DNA from 2 places in the Streptomyces sp. NPDC045026 genome. Region 2 is predicted to be linked to the other one. Evidence: predicted binding sites of a transcription regulator. Region 2 holds the regulator's gene; the other holds the start of a gene.
The links. Region 2 encodes HspR, which represses chaperone genes until heat shock. Its sites were predicted from a motif close to TTGAGNNNNNNNNNCTCAA; they were not measured.

Region 1 (6,715 bases), on a different contig from region 2:
GCCCGTGCACAGATCCGGAACCGTCCGCCGCCCGCGCCTGAGGCGCATCCCGGCGGCCGGAGTCATCCTCGCAGCGCTCTCGCTGCTGTTCACTCTCCCCACCGCGGCCCAGGCTGCAGACGTCCCCGCCCGTGGCTCCGCCACGATGGGCATGGGCGTCGCCGAGCACGACGGTCAGGGCGGTCTGCCCACCGACAACAAGGCGGTCCAGACCGAGGGCGTGGACACCAGCAGCCACAACGGCAACGTGGCCTGGGCGACCCTCTGGAACAGCGGCGTGAAATGGGCCTACGTCAAGGCCACGGAGGGCACCTACTACACGAACCCGTACTTCGCCCAGCAGTACAACGGCTCCTACGACGTCGGCATGATCCGCGGCGCGTACCACTTCGCGACCCCGGACACGACGACCGGCGCCGCCCAGGCCAACTACTTCGTGGACCACGGGGGCGGCTGGTCCCGGGACGGCAGGACCCTGCCGGGCGCGCTCGACATCGAGTGGAACCCGTACGGTGCGGCCTGTTACGGCAAGACCGCGGCCGGGATGGTCAGCTGGATCCGTGACTTCGTGAACCAGTACAAGGCCCGCACCGGCCGCGACGCCGTGATCTACACGGCGACGAGCTGGTGGACCGAGTGCACCGGCAACTCCAGCGCCTTCGGGGCGACCAACCCGCTCTGGATCGCCCGCTACAACACCGACCCGGGCGCGCTCCCGGCCGGCTGGGGCTTCTACACGATGTGGCAGTACACGTCTTCAGGACCGACGGTCGGCGACCACAGCAAGTTCAACGGGGCCTACGACCGGCTGCAGGCGCTGGCCAACGGCTGACAGCTGACGCCTGACGCCTGACGCCCGACAGCAGATGGAAGGCCCGAACCCCGCGAGGGGTCCGGGCCTTCGTCATCCGGCAGCGTCCGTCACGCCGCGACCGGAACCTCCACCGCGGCCGGGGCCAGCGCCAGTTCGAGCACCTGGCGCACGTCCGTCACCGGGTGCACGTCCAGCTTCTCCAGGACCTCGGCGGGGACGTCGTCCAGGTCCGCCTCGTTCCGCTTCGGGATGACGACCGTCGTGAGGCCGGCCCGGTGTGCGGCGAGCAGCTTCTGCTTGACGCCACCGATCGGCAGCACCCGGCCGGTCAGCGACACCTCACCGGTCATCGCCACGTCCGTACGGACCTGGCGCCCGCTCAGCAGCGACGCGAGAGCGGTCGTCATGGTGACACCCGCGCTCGGACCGTCCTTCGGCACCGCGCCCGCCGGGAAGTGGATGTGCACGCCCCGGTCCTTCAGGTCGGCGACGGGCAGTTCCAGTTCGGCGCCGTGCGAGCGCAGGAAGGAGAGCGCGATCTGCGCGGACTCCTTCATCACGTCACCGAGCTGACCGGTCAGGGTGAGGCCGGCCGCGCCCGTCTCCGGGTCGGCGAGGGACGCCTCGACGTAGAGGACGTCGCCGCCCGCTCCGGTGACCGCGAGTCCGGTGGCCACACCCGGCACCGCCGTACGGCGCTCGGCCGGGTCCTGCGCCGCCTCGGGCACGTGGTGCGGACGCCCGATGAGGCTCCGCAGGTCGGTGTCCTCGACGGTGAACGGCAGCTCGCGCTGGCCCAGTTCGTGCTGGGCCGCGACCTTCCGCAGCAGGCGGGCGACGGACCGCTCCAGGTTGCGTACGCCGGCTTCCCGCGTGTACTCCCCGGCGAGCTTGCGCAGCGCGCTCTCGTCGAAGGTGACCTCGTCCTTCTCCAGACCGGCCCGCTCCAGCTGGCGCGGGAGCAGGTGGTCGCGGGCGATGACGACCTTCTCGTCCTCGGTGTAGCCGTCGAGGCGGACCAGCTCCATACGGTCGAGCAGGGCCTCCGGGATGGCTTCCAGGACGTTCGCCGTCGCCAGGAACACGACGTCGCTGAGGTCGAGTTCGACCTCCAGGTAGTGGTCGCGGAACGTGTGGTTCTGCGCCGGGTCGAGGACTTCGAGCAGGGCGGCCGCCGGGTCGCCCCGGAAGTCGGACCCCACCTTGTCGATCTCGTCCAGCAGCACGACCGGGTTCATCGACCCGGCCTCCTTGATCGCCCGCACGATGCGGCCGGGCAGGGCACCCACGTACGTACGCCGGTGTCCGCGGATCTCCGCCTCGTCCCGCACGCCGCCGAGGGCGACGCGGACGAACTTGCGGCCCATGGCGTGCGCCACGGACTCGCCGAGCGAGGTCTTGCCGACGCCGGGCGGGCCGACGAGCGCGAGCACCGCGCCGCCCCTGCGCCCGCCGACGACGCCGAGCCCGCGCTCGGAACGCCGCTTGCGCACGGCGAGGTACTCGGTGATGCGCTCCTTCACGTCCTCCAGGCCGGAGTGCTCGGCGTCCAGGACGCGCTGGGCACCCTGGATGTCGTACTCGTCCTCGGTGCGCTCGTTCCACGGCAGTTCGAGGACGGTGTCGAGCCAGGTGCGGATCCATGAGCCCTCGGGGGACTGGTCGCTGGAGCGCTCCAGCTTCTCGACCTCCTTGAGCGCGGCCTCACGGACCTTCTCCGGAAGGTCGGCGGCCTCGACCCGCGTGCGGTAGTCGTCGGACTCCTCACCCTCCGACTCCCCGTTCAGCTCGCGCAGCTCCTTGCGTACGGCGTCCAGCTGGCGCCGCAGCAGGAACTCGCGCTGCTGCTTGTCGACGCCTTCCTGCACGTCCTTGGCGATGGACTCGGCCACGTCCTGCTCGGCGAGGTGCTCGCGCAGCTGCTCGGTGGCCAGCTTGAGCCGGGCGACCGGGTCGGCCGTCTCCAGGAGCTCCACCTTCTGCGGGGTGCTCAGGAACGGCGAGTAACCGGAGTTGTCGGCGAGCGCGGAGACGTCGTCGATCTGCTGGACGCGGTCCACGACCTGCCAGGCGCCGCGCTTCTTCAGCCAGTTCGTGGCGAGTGCCTTGTATTCGGTGACCAGCTCGGTCACGGAGCCGGGCAGGGGCTCCGGCACGGTCTCCTCGACCGCGAGGCCCTCCACCCACAGGGCGGCGCCGGGGCCGGTCGTGCCCGCGCCGATCCGCACGCGGCTGCGGCCACGGATGAGGGCGCCGGGGTCACCGTCGGCGAGCCGGCCGACCTGCTCGACCGTGCCGAGCACGCCGGTGTTCGCGTACGTGCCGTCGATCCGGGGAACAAGAAGCACCTTCGGCTTGCTGCCGCCCACGGAACCACTGGAACGGGCCGCCGCCTGGGCGGCCTCCACCGCGGCACGTACGTCGTTGTCGTTGAGGTCGAGGGGCACCACCATTCCGGGCAGCACGACCTCGTCGTCGAGCGGCAGCACGGGCAGGGTGAGCGGTGTGGACGTCGATGCCATGATCTCCCCTTAAGCAGTCAAGTTGAGCTATGCAGACTCAATGCACGTGAGTCTCCGAATGTTCCCCCGGCGCTGTTCGCTCTCGGCGATCAACGGAGGGACAGGGGAAAGCCGCAGCTCAGATGGGGTGTGTGACGTGTGCGACCATGGGCCGGCCGAGGGACTGCGTCAGGCCGCGGAGGATCCCGGCGCGCGACGCCACCGGCGCACCAGCGGCCAGGTCCCGATGCCGATGGCCAGCGCCATGAGGTGGCCCCAGCTCGTCATCGGGTCGGTGAACGCGATGAGGTCCTCCACCAGCATTCCGCCGAAGACGGCGAGCACGCTCCAGCGCAGCCAGGGCGTGAGGAGACCGGCGAGCGCGCCGATGCTCGCGGCCACGCCGAAGCTGATGCCGTAGTCGAGGCGGTGCAGCGAGCTCTCGGGCAGGTGCCCGGCCATCACGGACAGCCCGACGGGCACCTCGGTGGCGAGTGTCGCCACGATGTGGCCGAGGACGAAGACACCGGCGGTCCGCCGGCCGCCGATCCGGCGCTCCAGCGCCGTGAGGACGACGAGGAAGCAGATCGCGAACGGGGACGTGATCCCGCCGGCGATCCACAGCGCACTGGCGACCAGCACGAACACGGGCGTGTGCGCGAGGTGCGCCACGTCGGTACTGGAGCCCTGCAGCGCGGACGCGACGACACCGGGGTCGGCGAACAGCGCGAAGAGGGACGTACCCATGAGCACGGCGGCGTAGGCGAAGGTGAACGGCGTCCCCGTGGGCGTGGGCAACAGCCGCCAGGGGCGCATCCGCCGACGCGGAACGACGGGCTCGCGCGAAGTGCGCGAAGTGCGCTCGTCGGTCGCCGCGGGCGCCGCGTCACCGGCCGCCTCCTGAGCCGGGATCGCGTCGAGCAACTGCCGCGAAGGGCCGGGGAGCGCGGGCGGGGAATCCAGCCGGAGCCGGTGGGACTCCCGCACGGGTCGCGAAGTTTCGGGCGGAGTCCCCGAAGGAACACCCGCCCCGTCGGCCTCGACCGTCACGCCACGCTCCACCTGCGGCACCCTTTCCCTTCCGGCCCGCCCCACCTTTCGCCTCCCGCACCCGCGCTGTCCATGACCGGCGTCACGTGCGGCACGATCCACAGGACCCGCACAGGAGCGCCCCCAACTCCGTTTCCAGGGACGGCAGGGCGTCCCACCGGTTACGGCAGGATGGACGCCATGTCCACCTCGTACCCCATCCCGTACGACACCGACCACACCGCCCCCGTCGTCCTCGACCGGCGCGAAGGGCCCTTCGGAGAGGTCGTACTGCGGCGCCACGGCGCGCTGCTCCAGATCATCGCCAACGGATGCTTCCTGATGGACACGTCCGACGGCCGCTCCGAGCGCCTCCTGGTCGACGCGGCGCTCGACGCCCTCGACGACCGCCCGGCGCCAGGAATTCTCATCGGCGGACTCGGCGTGGGATTCTCCCTCACGCACGCGGCTGCGAATTCCCGCTGGGGCCGCATCGCCGTCGTGGAGCGCGAGCCCGCGATCGTCGGCTGGCATCGCGAGGGCCCGCTGTCCGAACTGTCACGGTCCGCTCTCGCCGATCCGCGCACGGAGATTGTGGAGGCGGACCTTGTCTCGTACGTCCAGGAATCGACCGAGAAGTACGACGCGCTGTGCCTCGATATCGACAACGGACCCGACTGGACCGTGACGGAGGGTAACGACAACCTCTACTCACCGGTAGGTCTCGCGGCCTGCCGGGCCCGGCTCACCCCGGGCGGCGTGCTCGCCGTGTGGTCCGCACAGCCCTCCGCAAATTTTGAAGGAACCTTGCGGAATGCCGGATTCCAGTCGGTCCGCACCGAAGAGATCCCGGTTGTCCGGGGCGTTCCGGACGTCGTACATCTCGGGGTCAGGCCTGCGTAGCCGACTCGCGGTAACTCCCCGTACGCTGACTGCCGAAACCCAGATCATTCAAGCGTCAAGCGCACACGGATGTGCGCATTCAGGGGCGGGGCGATGGAGCAGACACACACCTCCCACAACGGCAGCACGGCGACGCCGGGTGCCCAGCGACGGGTCCTGGTGGTCGAGGACGACCCCACGATCGTCGATGCCATCGCCGCACGGCTGCGTGCCGAGGGATTCCTCGTGCAAACGGCACAGGACGGTCCGGCGGCGGTCGACACGGCCGAGGCATGGCAGCCGGACCTGCTGATCCTCGACATCATGCTGCCCGGCTTCGACGGGCTCGAGGTCTGCCGCCGTGTGCAGGCGCAGCGGCCGGTGCCGGTGATGATGCTCACGGCGCGCGACGACGAGACGGACATGCTCGTCGGGCTCGGCGTGGGTGCCGACGACTACATGACGAAGCCCTTCTCGATGCGGGAGCTCGCGGCGCGCGTGCACGTCCTGCTGCGCAGGGTCGAGCGCGCGGCGCTCGCGGCGGCCACGCCCAGGAGCGGCATCCTGCGCCTCGGCGAGCTGGAGATCGACCACGCACAGCGCCGCGTGCGGGTGCGCTCCGAGGACGTCCACCTGACGCCCACGGAGTTCGACCTCCTGGTCTGCCTGGCCAACACGCCCCGCGCGGTCCTCTCCCGCGAGCAGCTGCTCGCCGAGGTGTGGGACTGGGCGGACGCGTCGGGCACCCGGACCGTCGACAGCCACATCAAGGCGCTGCGCCGGAAGATCGGCGCCGAGCGGATCCGCACCGTCCACGGTGTGGGCTACGCGCTGGAGACGCCGACGCCATGACCGGCAGCGGCGACGCATCCGACGTACGGGACCCGGACGGGTACCAGCCGGTGGCGCCGGGCCTCGCGCCCGGCGCTCCCCCGGCCGCCCGGCCCCTCGCGGGCCACTGGGTGCAGGACGGTCTGCGGCCGTTCTCCATCAAGACCAAGCTCGGCACGCTGGTCGTCGTCTCGGTGTTCATCACGACCGGACTGCTGATGGTCGCCGTCCGCACCCAGACCGAGCTCCGCTTCATCACGGTCTTCTCGGTCATCGCGACGCTCCTCATCACCCAGTTCGTGGCGCACTCGCTGACCGCCCCGCTCGACGAGATGAACACGGTCGCCCGCGCCATCTCGCACGGCGACTACACGCGCCGGGTCCGCGGCGCGGACCGGCGCGACGAGCTCGGCGACCTGGCCGCGACGATCAATCGCATGGCCGACGACCTGGAGGCCCAGGACCAGCAGCGCAAGGAGCTCGTGGCGAACGTCTCGCACGAGCTGCGCACCCCGATCGCGGGCCTGCGCGCCGTCCTGGAGAACGTCGTGGACGGGGTCTCGGCCGCCGACCCCGAGACCATGCGCACCGCCCTGAAACAGACCGAGCGCCTCGGCCGGCTGGTCGAGACACTGCTCGACCTCTCGCGGCTCGACAA
Region 2 (6,715 bases):
GCATGGCGCTCGGCGAGCGCACCGCGGACCTCCAGCGGCTCCAGGCCGAGTACCAGAACTACCGTCGCCGGGTGGAGCGGGACCGGGTCACGGTCAAGGAGATCGCGGTCGCGGGCCTCCTGACCGAGATGCTCCCCGTACTCGACGACATCGGCCGTGCCCGTGAGCACGGTGAGCTGGTCGGCGGCTTCAAGTCGGTCGCCGAGTCGCTCGAGATGGTCGCCGCCAAGATGGGGCTCCAGCAGTTCGGCAAGGAGGGCGAGCCCTTCGACCCGACGATCCACGAGGCCCTGATGCACTCGTACGCGCCGGACGTCACCGAGACGACCTGCGTGTCGATCCTGCAGCCGGGCTACCGGATCGGCGAGCGCACCATCCGCCCCGCGCGGGTGGCCGTGGCCGAGCCGCAGCCAGGGGCCCAGCCGGCCAAGGGCGAGTCCGCCAAGGGTGGGGAATCGGCTGCGGCCGACGACAAGGAGAGCGGTGGCCCGGACGAGGGCTGACGTCAGTCGAGAGGAGGGACGTCGAGGATGAGCACGAAGGACTTCATCGAGAAGGACTACTACAAGGTCCTCGGCGTCCCCAAGGACGCCACCGACGCCGAGATCAAGAAGGCGTACCGCAAGCTCGCCCGTGAGAACCACCCCGACGCCAACAAGGGCAACCTCAAGGCGGAGGAGCGCTTCAAGGAGATCTCCGAGGCGAACGACGTCCTCGGTGACCCCAAGAAGCGCAAGGAGTACGACGAGGCGCGCGCCCTGTTCGGCAACGGCGGATTCCGTCCGGGGCCGGGCGGGCCGGGCGGCGGCAACTTCAACTTCGACCTGGGCGACCTCTTCGGAGGCGGCGCCCAGGGCGGTGGTACGGCGGGAGGAGCCGGCGGGTTCGGCGGCGGACTCGGGGACGTCTTCGGCGGCCTGTTCAACCGGGGCGGCGCGGGCACCGGCACGCGCACGCAGCCGCGCCGCGGCCAGGACATCGAGTCCGAGGTCACCCTCAGCTTCACCGAGGCGGTCGACGGGGCGACGGTGCCGCTGCGCATGTCGTCGCAGGCGCCCTGCAAGGCCTGTTCCGGCACCGGCGACAAGAACGGCACTCCGCGCGTGTGCCCGACCTGTGTCGGCACGGGCCAGGTCTCGCGCGGCGGCGGTGGCGGCTTCTCGCTCACCGACCCGTGCGTGGACTGCAAGGGCCGCGGCCTGATCGCGGAGACGCCCTGCGAGGTCTGCAAGGGCTCGGGCCGTGCGAAGTCCTCCCGGACGATGCAGGTCCGCATCCCGGCCGGCGTCTCGGACAACCAGCGCATCCGGCTGCGCGGCAAGGGCGCACCGGGCGAGCGGGGCGGCCCCGCGGGCGACCTGTACGTGGTCGTGCACGTGGACTCCCATCCGGTCTTCGGCCGCAAGGGCGACAACCTCACGGTCACGGTCCCGGTCAGTTACCCGGAGGCCGCGCTCGGCGGCGAGGTCAAGGTCCCCACGCTCGGCGGGCCTCCGGTCACGCTCAAGCTGCCCCCGGGCACGCCGAACGGGCGGACGATGCGGGCCCGCGGCAAGGGCGCTGTCCGCAAGGACGGCACCCGTGGCGATCTGCTCGTCACGGTGGAAGTCTCGGTCCCCACGGATCTGACCGACGCCGCGAAGGACGCCCTGGAGGCGTACCGGAAGGCGACTGCGGAGACCGATCCGCGGGCAGAACTGTTCCAGGCCGCGAAGGGAGCATGAGCATATGGACGGCCGTCGACGACAGAGTTCCTTTGTTGGCAGGGCCTACGAGCTGACCGACGAGACTCCGGTCTACGTCATCTCGGTGGCCGCCCAGCTCAGCGGGCTGCATCCGCAGACCCTGCGCCAGTACGACCGTCTCGGCCTGGTCTCCCCGGACCGCACGGCGGGCCGCGGCCGGCGCTACTCGGCCCGCGACATCGAACTGCTCCGCCAGGTGCAGCAGTTGTCGCAGGACGAGGGCATCAACCTCGCGGGCATCAAGCGCATCATCGAACTGGAGAACCAGGTCGCGGCGCTTCAGGCCCGGGTGGCGGAACTGTCCTCGGCGGTGGAGGGCGCGGCAGCGGCGATGCAGCAGCGCGAGGCCGCCGTCCATGCCTCGTACCGACGGGACCTGGTCCCGTACCAGGAGGTCCAGCAGGCGAGCGCGCTGGTGGTGTGGCGTCCCAAGCGGTCGTCCGAATAGCCCGGACAAGCGGGTGTGAAGCTGGTGTGGAAGGGGCCGGGAGGCGAGAACCTCCCGGCCCCTTTCGCGTGCGCAAGGGGCCCTCACGTGCGCGCACAGGCCGGGTCGTGGCTGGTGAAGACCGCGCGGAGGTCATGTGTTCGAACAGTGAGTTTGCTCACCGGGCGGCCCGGTGCGGGAGTGAGGCGGAGGCCGAGCCTCATGCGGCTACTGGGGTTACCCGAGGTACGCGCGGGTTCATCTCCGGAACACACGGACCCGATCACGAGTCGTTACGGATTCACCTCTTGACGCTGTGTATCCGGCGGAGTTGGCTTCCAGCCACCTCGGCCGCAACGACGCGGTCACTTCAGGGAGGTAGGGAAAGTGAATCCGCGTACGAAGCGCGCCGTCCTCGTCGGCATGGCGTCCGCCATGGCTGTGGCCCTCACCGGGTGCTCGAGCAGCTGGATCGAGCCGGACAACGACGCCGCGGGCAAGGCGTCCGCCCGGCAGAACCAGGACCTGAAGATCGGCGTCCTCATGCCGGAGAAGGAGACCGCAAGATACGAGAAGTTCGACTATCCGCACATCAAGAAGGAAGTCGAGGACCTGACCAGCGGCAAGGGCCGGGTCCTGTACGCCAACGCGGAACAGAACGCGAAACGCCAGGAGAGACAGGTCGACCAGATGATCGCCGACCGGGTCGACGTACTGATCCTGGACGCGGTCAACTCGAAGTCCATCGCGGGATCGGTCAAGAGGGCCAAGGACGCGGGCATCCCCGTCATCGCCTACGACCGCCTGGCCGAGGGCCCCGTCGACGGCTATGTGTCGTTCGACAGCGACCAGGTCGGCCATGTGCAGGGCATGGCGCTCCTCAAGGCGCTCGGTACCAAGGCGTCCAAGAACAGCCGGATCGTCATGATGAACGGCTCGGTCACCGACCCGAACGCCGCGCTCTACAAGGACGGCGCCCTGGCCGAGCTCAAGGACCAGGTGACGATCTCGAAGTCGTACGACACGGTCGACTGGAAGCCGGAGAACGCGCGGGCGAACATGGCGGCCGCCATCCAGGCCGTCGGCGCGCAGAACATCGCCGGTGTCTACTCCGCGAACGACGGCATGGCGGGCGGGGTCATCGCCGCCCTCAAAGCCGCGGGCGTCACCGACCTCCCGCCGGTGACCGGCCAGGACGCCGAACTCGCCGCCGTGCAGCGCATCGTGACGGGCGAGCAGTACATGACGGTCTACAAGCCGTACCCCGAGGAGGCGTCCACCGCCGCGCAGATGGCCGTCCTCATCGCGCAGCAGCGTGACATCGAGTTCAACGCGCTCACGAAGGACCGCGTCGACAGCCCGACCACCCCGGATGTCCCCTCGCTCCTCGTCCAGGTCGTCCCGCTGACGCGGAGCAGCATCAAGTCGACGGTGGTCAAGGACGGGATCTACAAGGTCGGGGACATCTGCACGGCGAAGTACGCGGCCGCGTGTGCGGCGGCCGGCTTGACGAAGTAGGGGCACTTCGGGCTGACCGGCACCCCGTCGTGTGCGGCGTCGGGGCGAGAGCGTGAACTTCGGCGGGGTGTTGGAACGCCCCTACCTCGCTGCTGAGCGGCAGGCAGCGAGGTAGGGATTCCGTGGCTTCCGGTCTGTTCGCGCTGTGCCAGAACGTGTTCTGGGTGTCATCCCAGGTGCCGCGTGCGCAGGATCGAGACTGCGTCAGTAACCGCTCTACCGACAGTTGGTGCCCGTCCCCTGACACAACCAGAATCGCTCGCCGTTCAATCAATCCCCCTGATGACGCTCTATGGCTTTCCGACGCGAGCGAAGATGTGCGAAGCGACGGATCGTTCCAGATCCACGGCTCGAGCAAGACCGGCGTGCCCAGTGCGCAGCTCCACCGGGGAAGATGAGCAGGGCACATCCAGCCGTCGCCAGACGGTGCACTCAGCGACGAGGCTGATTCTTTCTTGATCTCGGGGGCGATATTGCACCGCGAGAGCATGGACGTCCGAACGATCAGGTAGGTGACGCGGCGGAGGTACGCACTCTCGATGAAGTGCTTGAGCGGATGCTGCTGTTCGACAGCACGGTCGCCTTCATACCTGTCACCGTAGATCGTGTGCGCGGTGTGCCGCCTTCACCTTGCCGCCCCCTGCTGGTGGTCAGTGGTCCTGACTCAGGATTTCGGACTGCCCTATGAGATAGCCGAGTTGGGCGCGGCTTTCGCTGCCCAGCGTCGCCGCGAGTTTGGCGATGTGGACGCGGACCGTGCGGATGTTCATGCCGAGGCGCTCCGCGATGACGGCGTCTGTGTGGCCCTCGATGAGGAGTGCGGCGATGGTGCGCTGGCGGGAGGAGATGCCGTCCTTCGCCGGGGGCTGCTGGGCGGCTACGGGGAACATGGGTGTGGCCAGCCGCCACAGACGTTCGAAGGTCGTCACGAGGTAGGAGATGAGGGCGGGGTGGCGTATCTCCAGGGCCACGGTGCGGTCCGTGTTCGCCGGGATGAACGCGACGGTCCGGTCGAGCAGGACGAGGCGCTCGGTGACCTCGTCGAGGGTGCGGACCTCCACGTCACCCCGCAGCTGCTCGTAGTGGGCGATCGCGGCTGTGGAGTGGCGTGCGGTGTGCTGGTAGAGGGTGCGCATCCGGCAGCCGCGGGAGACGAGTTCCTGTTCCTGGCGAAGGACGGAGGCCAGCAGTGTGGGAGGGCGCTGGCCCGGCTGGATGGTCAGCAGTTCTCGCGAGGAGACGGCCATGGCGTCGCTGATGGCGTTGTTGATCCGCTGAAATCCCATGAGGACCGAGAGCACGGGGGTGCCGTGTACGGCCGCGCGCTGGGCGTCGAGCTCCATGAGCGGGGCGAACGTGTCGGCGAGTTTCGACTCGCGGCGGCGCTGGCCCGCGATCTCGTCCTCGATGGCACCCAGCAGGCCCGGCAGGGCAACCGCAGGGGAGACGGGACACAGCCACTGCGAGTCCTTCGGATCCGCGCGCAGGAGCCCGAAGTCGAGGAGGCACGGGACGGAGGCGGCGTCCTCCTCCTTGACGCGGCCCTCGCGCAGCGCCTGCGAGTACAGCGCCGTCCCGGCGGCACACAACTCCTCGGCTCCGTGTGTGTGGGCGTCGGCAGTCACGTGTGGCTCTCCTCGCTGGACATTCAGTGATCCTGGTCGAGGATGCCTGACTGGGCAATGAGGAAGCCGAGTTGCGCTCGGCTGCCGCTGCCGAGAGCCGCGGCCAGCTTGGCGATGTGCGCGCGGCAGGTGCGCACGTTCATGCCCAGGCGCCGGGCGATCGCCTCGTCCACGTGGCCTTCGATGAGCAGTTTGGCGATCGACCGCTGGACTCCGGTGATGCCGTCGGTCGGGGGTGCGTAGGGGGTCTCCTCCAGGAGCGGGACCGCGCGGCGCCACAGTTGCTCGAAGACTTTGGCCAGGTATTCGACGAGGCCCGGATGCCGGAGTTCCAGGGCGACCGGGTTCTCCCCCGGGACCGGTATGAACGCGACGGTCCGGTCGAAGATCATCAGCCGCTCTATGAGTTCTTCGAGGGTGCGTATCTCCACGTTGCCCTTGGCCATGTGCTCGGCGTACACGAGCGTTCCCTGACTGTGCCGGGCCGTGTGCTGGTAGAGCGTGCGCATGGTGATGCCGCGCGCGATGACCGCCTGGCCCCGCTCGAGTGCCTCCGTCAGGGAGTGCTCGCTGCGGCCGCCGCCGGGCTGGACCGTGAGTATCTCGGACTGGCACTCGGCGATGGCGAGTTCGATCGCCGAATTGATCCTTTTGATTCCTTCGAGCACGGTGACGGCGTGCGTGGTGGGCAGGTCCTGCGCACTGATGGCCATGAATGGCTCGAAGTAATCGGTCAGTTCGACCGCCAGGCTTCTCCGTTCCTGGATTTCGCGCTCGATGGGGTGCAGGCGCTGCGCCAGGGCCGCGGCAGGAGGAACCGGGCGGAGCCAGGTGGCGTCATCCGGGTCTGGGTGGAGAAGGGCGAAATCCATCAGGCAGGGAGCGGCTGTCACTTCGCTTCGGGCGATACGCCCGGAGCGCAGAGCGCTGGCGTACAGACGCCTGCCCTCGTCGCACAGTTCAGTCGTGGCATGAGGATGTGTCCGATGTGCGTTACTTGTGGCCATAGCTCCACCCCCCAGGGTCCTGAACGTGCAGGAACATGATGCATCGCTCCTGTGGTGTTTGGATGGCCGAATGAGCCATCGTCTAGTGAGTCGGGGGAGAGAAGCCATGGAAGTGAGGACGAAGCCCACTATGTGCAAGAGAATGCTTCGCTCGGTGATGGCTGTTGCCTTCTCCGCCGGTCTGGCTTTCGGTGTCTTCGGCACCCAGGACCTCTCCTGGAGTGGCACACCCACCACTCACGCGACTGCCGGCCAGAGCATCGCGCCTCCGGATCTTTCCTGGAGTGTCGCTCCACTGGACGCGGACGTATGAGCACTCCCCCCGACGACAGAACATTCCGCCGCGAGATGGCGACCGCCTACCGCTCCGGGTGGCATTTCATCGACCTCGCC

Region 1: a site for HspR is predicted at 3,359-3,377, ahead of lon (endopeptidase La). Genes of this name have one in related genera too.

What each region holds. Positions count from the first base shown of each region.
Region 1 covers NZ_JBWKIS010000003.1:285,268-291,982, reverse strand. The annotation lists gene AC07EJ_RS08715 (lysozyme) at 1-832, shown strand, start outside; gene lon (endopeptidase La) at 922-3,336, opposite strand; gene AC07EJ_RS08705 (rhomboid-like protein) at 3,505-4,302, opposite strand; gene AC07EJ_RS08700 (spermidine synthase family protein) at 4,546-5,247, shown strand; gene AC07EJ_RS08695 (response regulator transcription factor) at 5,341-6,078, shown strand; gene AC07EJ_RS08690 (HAMP domain-containing sensor histidine kinase) at 6,201-6,715, shown strand, end outside.
Region 2 covers NZ_JBWKIS010000011.1:280,989-287,703, reverse strand. The annotation lists gene grpE (nucleotide exchange factor GrpE) at 1-503, shown strand, start outside; gene dnaJ (molecular chaperone DnaJ) at 531-1,724, shown strand; gene AC07EJ_RS24635 (heat shock protein transcriptional repressor HspR) at 1,729-2,193, shown strand; gene AC07EJ_RS24630 (substrate-binding domain-containing protein) at 2,560-3,690, shown strand; gene AC07EJ_RS24625 (helix-turn-helix transcriptional regulator) at 4,341-5,315, opposite strand; gene AC07EJ_RS24620 (helix-turn-helix transcriptional regulator) at 5,339-6,322, opposite strand; gene AC07EJ_RS24615 (hypothetical protein) at 6,632-6,715, shown strand, end outside.